One region of the Streptomyces sp. NPDC093984 genome, then DNA from elsewhere that is predicted to be linked to it. Evidence: riboswitches for the same ligand, from Rfam matches in the RefSeq annotation. Region 1 holds a riboswitch; each other region holds the start of a gene.
The links. A riboswitch is a leader RNA that binds a small molecule or an ion and turns the genes downstream of it on or off. The one in region 1 is predicted to bind thiamine pyrophosphate.
Positions count from the first base shown of each region.

Region 2: another riboswitch for thiamine pyrophosphate. It lies ahead of ACIRC0_RS29550 (thiamine ABC transporter substrate binding subunit); the one in region 1 lies ahead of ACIRC0_RS02830 (purine-cytosine permease family protein).
Region 3: another riboswitch for thiamine pyrophosphate. It lies ahead of thiC (phosphomethylpyrimidine synthase ThiC); the one in region 1 lies ahead of ACIRC0_RS02830 (purine-cytosine permease family protein).

Region 1 is NZ_JBIWIM010000001.1:600,478-603,725, forward strand. It holds gene ACIRC0_RS02825 (jacalin-like lectin) at 1-1,148, shown strand, start outside; TPP riboswitch at 1,240-1,334, shown strand; gene ACIRC0_RS02830 (purine-cytosine permease family protein) at 1,326-2,744, shown strand; gene thiD (bifunctional hydroxymethylpyrimidine kinase/phosphomethylpyrimidine kinase) at 2,741-3,248, shown strand, end outside.
Region 2 is NZ_JBIWIM010000010.1:38,292-41,539, forward strand. It holds gene ACIRC0_RS29545 (ABC transporter permease) at 1-241, opposite strand, end outside; gene ACIRC0_RS29550 (thiamine ABC transporter substrate binding subunit) at 217-1,257, opposite strand; TPP riboswitch at 1,385-1,490, opposite strand; gene rlmN (23S rRNA (adenine(2503)-C(2))-methyltransferase RlmN) at 1,523-2,629, opposite strand; gene ACIRC0_RS29560 (hypothetical protein) at 2,755-3,072, opposite strand.
Region 3 is NZ_JBIWIM010000004.1:579,595-582,842, forward strand. It holds gene ACIRC0_RS18635 (YibE/F family protein) at 1-1,198, opposite strand, end outside; TPP riboswitch at 1,270-1,426, shown strand; gene thiC (phosphomethylpyrimidine synthase ThiC) at 1,419-3,203, shown strand.

The DNA of each region.
Region 1 (3,248 bases):
GCTCACGCCTCGGCCCGTACGACATCGTCCAGGTCCAGGAGGACTTCAACTACCACGCGTACCTGTACGCCGCGGACTCCCACCCGTACCGCACGCCCACCAGCGGCGGCGCCGGCGTCGGCAGCGGACTCAACACGCTGTCCGGTATCCCGTACGACACAGACGACTTCGAGCGCGTGCACTGGAACTCGTGCCAGTACGACTCGGGGGACTGCCTCACCCCCAAGGGCTTCACGTTCATGCGGGAGCGCCTGGCCGAGGGCGTCTACGTCGACTTCTACAACCTGCACACCAACGCCGGGACGAACGACGGCGATCTGGCCTCGCGCGCGGACAACCTCAACCAGCTGACGGACTTCATCAAGACCCACTCCGCGGGCAACGCCGTCGTCGTCATGGGCGACACCAACACCCGCTACACGCGCTCGGGTGACACGATCGCCGAGTTCGCCGCTGCGAACGGCCTCACCGACGCCTGGGTCAAGCTGGTGCGCGGCGGCACCCCGCCCGCCAAGGGCAGCGACCCGCTGCTCTGCGACGAGAACGCGGTCACCAACAGCTGCGAGGTCGTCGACAAGATCCTCTACCGGGGCAGCAAACTCGTCTCGCTCAACGCCACCGCGTACAACAACGAGCACGCCAAGTTCCTCACCGACGACGGCAAGATGCTCTCCGACCACGACCCGATCACCGCGACGTTCAGCTGGACGCGCAACTCCGCCTTCCAGCTCAGCGACCAGTTCGGCGGGCCGCACGGCGACTACTACGACGACATCGACAGCGTCCCGGCCGGCGCCCGGGCGACCGGCATCTCGCTGCGCAGCGGCTCCCGTGTCGACCAGGTCGGCGTGACGCTGGCGGGCGGCACCACGCTCGTGCACGGCGGCACCGGCGGCACGGCATCCTCGCTGACCCTGGGGAGCGACGAGTACGTGACAAGCGCGCAGCTCTGTGAGGGCCGGTACGACGGCCGCACGAGGATCTTCTCCGCGAAGTTCACGACCAACCTCGGCCGCAGCCTGGCGGGCGGTACCACCACGTCCGACTGCGTGACCCGCACGGCGCCCTCCGGCTGGCAGATCGCGGGGTTCCACGGGCGCTCCGGTGACGAGGTCGACAAGATCGGCTTCATCTACACCCGGCGCTGACGCGCCACCAAGACCTCGTGAGGGCCGCTGACCGACCCGGCAGCGGCCCTCACGTATGGCCGATTCCCGTCCTCGGGTTAGTCTTGCCGCCGTACCGGACACGGGGTGCCCCATCTGCGGGCTGAGATCACACCCGTCGAACCTGAACCAGTTCGTACTGGCGGAGGGATGTCTTTCATGCCATCGGCGCATGTCTCGGGCGGGCTGCCCACAGGCGGCCGGAGCACCGTCTTCGACGGGCGGATGCCCACCGCTCCCGGCGACCTCAGGGTCGAGGGCCACGGCATCGAGCCGGTCCCCGAGACGAATCGTTACGGCGGGGCGGGCCGGCTGTTCACCGTGTGGTTCGCCCCCAATCTGACCATGACGGGCGTGTTCACCGGGACCATCGGCATCGCGCTCGGCCTGGACTTCACCACCGCACTCGCCGCCGTCGTCCTCGGCACGGTGCTGGGCGCGGTGCCCACCGCCTATCTGAGCACCTGGGGCAGCCGCACCGGAGCCGGCCAGCTGCCGCTCGCCCGGCTGGCGTTCGGGCGCGCGGTGGTGCTGCCCGGGGTGCTGCAGTGGCTGTCCTCGATCGCCTGGGACGCGCTGATCGGGCTGTTCGGCGGCGATGCGCTGGCGCGGCTCGCCGGCTGGCCGTTCTGGCTGGGCGTCCTGGTGGTGATGCTCGCCCAAGGACCCCTGGGGGTCCTCGGCTACGAGGCGATCCACCGGCTGCAACTCGTCATGACGTTCGTGCTGGCCGCCGCCTTCGCACTGATCGCCCTGCGCATGGCGGGCAGCGTGCACCCCGCCTGGACGGGCACCGCGCACGGCGCGGACCGGGTGGGCGCCTTCGTGCTGACCAGCACCATCGCGCTCAGCCTGTCGCTGTCCTGGGCGCCGTACGCCAGCGACTTCAGCCGCTATCTGCCGCGCGGCACCTCACGGTCCCGGATGTTCTGGTGCACGCTGCTCGGTCTCGTGGTGTCCTTCGTGGCCGTGCAGGTCCTCGGGCTGTGGGGCGCGTCGGTGCTGACCGACCAGACGGCCGCGGGCGTGGACCATGTGCTGGGCGGGGGCGCGGCCGGTGCCTTCGGGCTGCTGGCCGTGGCGCTGGCGGCGCTCGCCAGCAATGCGATGAACGACTACAGCGGCTCCTTGGCACTGCAGACCGTCGGGGTGCGCCTGCCGCGTCCGCTGGCCGCCGCCCTCGCCGTGGTGCTCGGCTTTCCGCTGGTGCTGTGGATGCACGCGGCGAACACCACCGCCCGCTTCCAGAACGTGCTGCTGTTCGTGAGCTACTGGATCCCCGGGTTCGTGGCGATCGTCGTCGTCGACTGGCTCGCACGGCGCGGCGCCGCGGTCGACCTCGCCGCCTGGACCGCCCGGCCGCGCTCCGTGTGGCCGCCGCTGCTGGCGTTCGTCGGCGCCTTCGCCGCGGCGGTGCCGTTCATGGACACCGGCCTGTACGTGGGCCCGGCCGCCCACGCGCTGCACGGCGCCGACGTCTCCTACTACGTGGCGTTCCTGGTCGCCCTCGCGCTGTACGCCCCGCTGCGCCTCCGGGAGGAGAGCCGCGTGCGCGTCCGAGAGGAGGGCCGCGCATGACCGCGCCGCCCCGTGTCCTGACCATCGCCGGCTCCGACTCCGGCGGCGGCGCCGGGATCCAGGCCGACCTGAAGACCATGCTGGCGCTCGGCGCCCACGGGATGAGCGTGATCACCGCGGTCACGGCGCAGAACTCCGTGGGGGTGCAGGGGGCGTGGGAGCTGCCCGTGGAGGCGGTGCGCGCCCAGTACCGCAGCGTCGTCGACGACATCGGCGTGCAGGCGGTCAAGACGGGCATGCTCGCCTCGCCCGCGCTGGTCCAGGCGGTGGCCGACCTGCTCACGGACGTGCCGGCACCGGTCGTCGTGGACCCGGTGAGCGTCTCCAAGCACGGCGACCGGCTGCTCGCCGACGACGCCCTGGACGCCGTACGGACCAGGTTGCTGCCGCTCGCCACGGTGGCCACGCCGAACCTGGACGAGGTCGCGGAGCTGACCGGCATCACGGTGACCGACGAGGCGGGCATGCGCCGCGCGGCCGACCGTCTGCTGTCGTACGGGCCCC
Region 2 (3,248 bases), on a different contig from region 1:
CGGTGGAGGCCAGCGCCTGCCAGGTGGTGAACCACAGCACGTGCCGCATGTCCGGCTCGGCGAGCACGTCCACGACCCGCCCGAGCCGCCAGGCCCCGTCCGTCTTCAGACCGCGCGCGACGATCGCGGCGACGGGGTAGGCGAAGAAGACCGCGAAGAACGCGACGGGCGGGGCCATCAGCCCGAGCCGCGCCGCGTTCCCCCGCCTGCGTGGGGTCACTTCAGTACGAGCGACGTCCACGCCTTGACCCACTGGTCACGGTTCGCGGCGATCTTCGTGGGGGCCATGGTCTCGGGATCCTTGGCCGCGGGCCCGTACTCGGTGAACTCCGCGGGCACCTTCGCTCCCTCGACCACCGGGTAGACGAACATGTTGAGCGGCATGTCCTCCTGGAACCTCCTGCTGATCAGGAAGTCGAGGAACGCCTTGCCGCCCTTGGTGTTGTGCGCGCCTGTCAGCAGACCGGCGAACTCGATCTGGCGGAAGCAGGTGCCGGTGGCGACGCCGGTCGGCGCGGTCTTGGGCCGGGGGTCGGCGTAGACGACCTCGGCGGGCGGCGAGGAGGCGTAGGAGACGACGAGCGGCCGGTCGCCCTTGGCCTTCTTGCCGCCGGCGGAGCCGGAGAACTCCTCGTTGTAGGCCTGCTCCCAGCCGTCGACCACCTTCACACCGTTGGCCTTGAGCTTCCTCCAGTAGTCCGGCCAGCCGCCGTCGCCGTACTTCGCGGCGGTGCCGAGCAGGAAGCCGAGACCGGGCGAGGACGTGGAGGCGTTCTCGGTGACGAGGAGGTTCTTGTACTCGGGCTTGACGAGGTCGTCGAAGGACGCCGGCGGGGTCAGCTTGTGGTCGGCGAAGTACTTCTTGTCGTAGTTGACGCAGATGTCGCCGTAGTCGATGGGCGTGACCCGGTGCTTGTCCGCGTCCAGCTGGTACTGGGTGCCGACCTGGTCGAGGCCCTTGGCCTCGTACGGCTGGAACAGGCCGTTGTCCAGCGCCCTGGACAGCAGCGTGTTGTCGACGCCGAAGAAGACGTCGCCCTGCGGGTTGTCCTTGGTGAGGATCGCCTTGTTGACGGCCTGGCCCGCGTCGCCGTCCTTGAGGACCTTGACGGTGTAGCCGGACTCCTTCTCGAACGCCGCGATGACGCTCTTGGAGGCGGCCCACGAGTCATGGCTGACGAGGGTCACGGTCTTGGAGCCGCCGCTGCCGTTCCCACTTCCGGAACCGGACGATCCGCACGCGGACAGCGTGACCATGCCCAGTCCGACGGCCACGGCCGCCCACTGCTTACCGGTGATGCTCAACTGGATTCCTCCTGGGGGTGACCAGGAAGAGACGCGGCCCTGCCCCGGACCTCGGAGGGTCCCGGGCAGGGCGCAACAGCTCGAGTGAAGACCGAACTCCCTACCCAGAATGACCTGGGCGAGGTTCAGAGGGTCTGCGGTCGCTACCGCACTCTCAGCGCTGTGGCGCTCCCCTGTCGGAATATGAAGATGTACGTACTGACTGACGGCTCTCAGACTACCGCTCGGTCGCGGCGAGCTGACCGCACGCCCCGTCGATCTCCTGACCCCGGGTGTCCCGGATCGTCACCGGCACACCGTGGGCGGCGATCGCCTCGACGAACGCCTTCTCGTCCTCGGGGCGGGAGGCGGTCCACTTCGAGCCGGGCGTCGGGTTCAGCGGGATCAGGTTGACGTGCACGGGCTTGCCCTTGAGCAGCCGGCCCAGCAGGTCACCGCGCCACGCCTGGTCGTTGATGTCCCGGATGAGGGCGTACTCGATGGACAGCCGGCGTCCGGACTTCTCGACGTAGTCGAACCCGGCGTCGAGGACCTCGCGCACCTTCCACCGCGTGTTGACGGGGACGAGGGTGTCGCGCAGCTCGTCGTCCGGGGCGTGCAGGGAGACGGCGAGACGGCACTTGAAGCCCTCGTCGGCGAATCGGTGGATGGCCGGCACCAGTCCGACGGTGGAGACGGTGATGCCGCGCTGCGAGAGGCCGAGCCCGTCCGGCGCGGGATCGGTAAGGGCCCGAATCGCACCCACGACGCGCTTGTAGTTGGCGAGGGGCTCGCCCATGCCCATGAAGACGATGTTGGACAGCCGCGCCGGGCCGCCGGGGATCTCGCCGTCGCGCAGCGCCCGCATGCCGTCCACGATCTGGTGCACGATCTCGGCGGTCGACAGGTTGCGGTCCAGGCCCGCCTGGCCGGTGGCGCAGAACGGGCAGTTCATGCCGCAACCCGCCTGCGAGCTGATGCACATGGTGACCCGGTCCGGGTAGCGCATGAGCACGGACTCGACGAGCGTGCCGTCGAACAGCCGCCACAGCGTCTTACGGGTGGTCCCCTGGTCCGTCGCCAGATGCCGGACGACCGTCATCAGCTCCGGGAGCAGCGCCTCCTGGAGCTTGCCACGGGAGGGCGCGGGGATGTCGGTCCACTGCTCCGGGTCGTGCGCGAACCGCGCGAAGTAGTGCTGCGAGAGCTGCTTGGCGCGGAACGGCTTCTCACCGACCGCGGCGACCGCCTCCTTGCGCTCGGCGGGCGAGAGGTCGGCGAGATGCCGCGGCGGCGTCTTGGCACCGCGCGGCGCGACGAAAGTGAGTTCTCCGGGCTTAGGCATGGCCTCACCAGTGTCGCAGATCCAATTGGGTGACCTGCGGCTGTCGCTCGCTACGACTGTCGTTAGTAGTCGTCACCGGTCGCCGCTGAGCGGCCTCGGACGGCCCAGGGACGGCCCAGCGAAGATCACTCGTCGGCTGCCACCCACTCATCGAGCCGGACCTTGACCTGGTAGTTGTGGGCGGCGTGCCAGAGGACCTCCCCGCTGACGAAGGCCCCGAGGGCCGGGAGGTCCGTCCCGTGCGGCATGGCCGTGATCTCCGCCAGCGCTATGGCGTTCGCCACGCCGTCTATACGTATGAAGACCCCGAAGCGCTGCCGACCGATGACCTCGCCGGTGATCCGGGTTCCTACAGGCAGGGCCGAGACGGTTACCGCCCAGCTCGACTGGACCGCCTCAGCGGCCGGCGCTTCAGAGCCCGTGGGCCAGTCATACTCATCCATCGGTAGATCATGACGCCCTGGGACCGGTGCTTAGAAGGCGCTTTGTGGCTGCGTCCCGACCTCCTCTTGACCTGTCCCTCTTCCCCAGCTGAGCCGCTTGCCGGTAGAACTTCGACACGGATTCGATACGTAGTGTCCTGGCGGATCTGTACGGTGCGAACGACACACACCCTAGG
Region 3 (3,248 bases), on a different contig from region 1:
CACCCGCGTACGCCAGGACGAGCGTGTTGACGACCGACGCGATGTGGTCGCGGCCGATGCGGATACCCGCACGGTACAGACCACGCCAGCCCATCGACGGGTTCGCTTCGTGGAGCTCCCAGACCGCCGACGTCTGCGTCACCGTCACATCGTCGAGGACGCCGAGCGAGCCGATGATCACGCCTGCCAGCAGCAGGCCGCTCATGTCGATACCCGGGTACAGGCCGTGGATCAGGCCGGTGTTGTCGTCGGTGTTGCCGGTCAGCGCTGCCCAGCCGATGAACAGGGAGCCCAGCACACCGATCAGGGACAGGGAGATGAGCGTGCCGAGCACCGCCACCGAGGTGCGTGCCGAGAGCCCGTGGCACATGTAGAGGGCGATCAGCATGATGGCACTGGACCCGACCACGGCCACGAGCAGCGGGTTCGAGCCCTGCAGGATCGCCGGCAGGATGAACAGGCTCAGCACCAGGAAGCTGACGGCCAGGGCGATGAGCGCCATCACGCCGCGCATCCGGCCCACGACCACCACGGCGATGGCGAAGATGCCGGCCAGCAGGGCCATGGGGAGCTTGCGGTTCACATCCGCCACCGAGTACTGCAGGTCCCTGGGGGCGGACGGTTCGTACGCGACAACGACCTTCTCGCCCTGATGCAACTGCCGTGACTGGTCGGGCTGGACGATCTCCGTGAACGTCCGGCCCTGGTCCTTGCCCGTGTCGACGCGCACCGTCGCCTTCTTGCACGTGCCGGTCGACTGCTGCTGGGCCGAGGAGCCCTCGGCCGTGGAGGTGTCGCCGGTCGGGGTGTCACCCGAGGCGTTCACGGACTTGCAGTCCACCTCCACCACCCTGGTGACCGTGGCCTGCTGGGTCTGCCGGTCGAATCCCACGCCGGTGCGCTTGTGCGACGGCACCCCGCCGGGCCACAGCACGACGAGACCGACCACCACGGCTGCCGTGAAGGGGATGAGGATCGCGGCGATCACTCTGCGCAGGTGCCGCGACACGGGGGCCGCCGGGCCATGGCTGTGGCTGTGCGAGTGGCCGTGCCCACTCGGTCCGTGCCCGCCGGGCGCTCCCTGCCCGTGCTCGCCGCTCGGTCCATGGCCATGTGCGTCGCCCGGGTCGTGGCCGTGGCCGTGGCCATGAGGCGGGTCGGGCGGCGGGTACGGGGGCGGATGCTGTGTCGTGGTCACCGAGGCATCATCGCAAGAAGGCGTGAGGCCCACTGTTCAGCTCGCGCAAAGAGACGCTAGCGTGGGGGGACCTTTGCACACGCGGGAGCTCGGAGCACCGGGCTGAGAGGGCGCTGACCTCCGCAGACGCGATGTTTCACGTGGAACATCGGCGGGCGGAAACCGCTGCGTCGACCGCTGAACCTGTTACCGGGTAATGCCGGCGTAGGGAGTAGGTCTCATGACCAACAAGGACGTACGCACGCCTGCCTCCGTTCAAGGCGAACAGTCCCAGGAGGCCGGACAGTCCATCGGCTGGCACAAGGCATACATCGAGGGCTCACGCCCCGACCTGAGGGTGCCGGTCCGTCGGGTGCACCTCACCAACGGGCAGTCGGTCACGCTGTACGACACCTCCGGCCCGTACACCGATCCACTCGTCCAGACCGACGTCCGCAGGGGTCTGACCCCGTTGCGGGAGAACTGGATCACCGCCCGCGGCGACACCGAGGAGTACGCGGGCCGTCCCGTCCGCCCCGAGGACGACGGCATCAAGCACACCTCGCCGCGGGGCGGACTGCGCAACCTCGACGCGGTGTTCCCGGGGCGGCCGCGTCAGCCGCGCCGCAGCCGCGACGGCAAGGCGGTGACGCAACTGGCGTACGCACGCCGCGGGGAGATCACACCGGAGATGGAGTTCGTCGCCCTCCGGGAGAACGTGTCCCCGGAGGTGGTACGCGAGGAGATCGCGGCAGGCCGTGCGGTCCTCCCGGCCAACGTCAACCACCCCGAGATCGAGCCGATGATCATCGGCAAGCGGTTCCTGGTGAAGGTCAACGCCAACATCGGCAACTCCGCCGTGACCTCCTCCATCGAGGAGGAGGTCGAGAAGATGACCTGGGCGACCCGCTGGGGCGCCGACACGGTCATGGACCTGTCCACCGGCCGCAACATTCACACCACGCGCGAGTGGGTGCTGCGCAACTCCCCCGTGCCGATCGGCACGGTGCCGCTCTATCAGGCCCTCGAGAAGGTCGACGGGAAGGCCGAGGAACTGACCTGGGAGATCTACAAGGACACGGTCATCGAGCAGGCCGAGCAGGGCGTGGACTACATGACGGTGCACGCGGGGGTGCGTCTGCCGTACGTACCGCTGACCGCGAACCGCAAGACCGGCATCGTCTCGCGTGGCGGTTCGATCATGGCGGCGTGGTGCCTCGCCCACCACAAGGAGTCGTTCCTGTATGAGAATTTCGAAGAATTGTGCGAAATCCTCGCGGCCTACGACGTCACGTACTCGCTGGGCGACGGCCTCAGGCCCGGCTCCATCGCGGACGCCAACGACGAGGCACAGTTCGCGGAACTGCGCACGCTCGGGGAACTCGGCCGCATCGCCAGGCGTTTCAACGTACAGACCATGATCGAGGGCCCGGGACACGTCCCGATGCACAAGATCAAGGAGAACATCGACCTTCAGCAGGAGATCTGCGACGAAGCTCCGTTCTACACGCTCGGGCCGCTGACGACGGACATCGCGCCTGCGTACGACCACATCACCTCCGGCATCGGCGCCGCGATGATCGCCTGGTGGGGCACGGCCATGCTCTGCTACGTCACCCCCAAGGAGCACTTGGGCCTGCCCAACCGCGACGACGTCAAGGCCGGTGTGATCACCTACAAGATCGCCGCCCATGCGGCCGACCTCGCCAAGGGGCATCCGGGTGCGCAGGCGTGGGACGACGCGCTGTCCGACGCGCGCTTCGAGTTCCGCTGGGAGGACCAGTTCAACCTGGCCCTCGACCCGGACACGGCCCGCGACTTCCACGACGAGACCCTCCCGGCGGAGCCGGCCAAGACGGCCCACTTCTGCTCGATGTGCGGTCCGAAGTTCTGCTCGATGAAGATCTCCCAGGACATCCGCCGCGAACATGGCGGTAGCCGGGAGGAGATCGAGGAGGGCATGGCCCAGAAGTCGAAGGAGTTCGCGGAGGCGGGGAACAGGGTGTACCTGCCGATCGCCGACTGACACGGGGCCGAGCGGGGCGCTGACCCGGGACGCCACAGAGGCTGT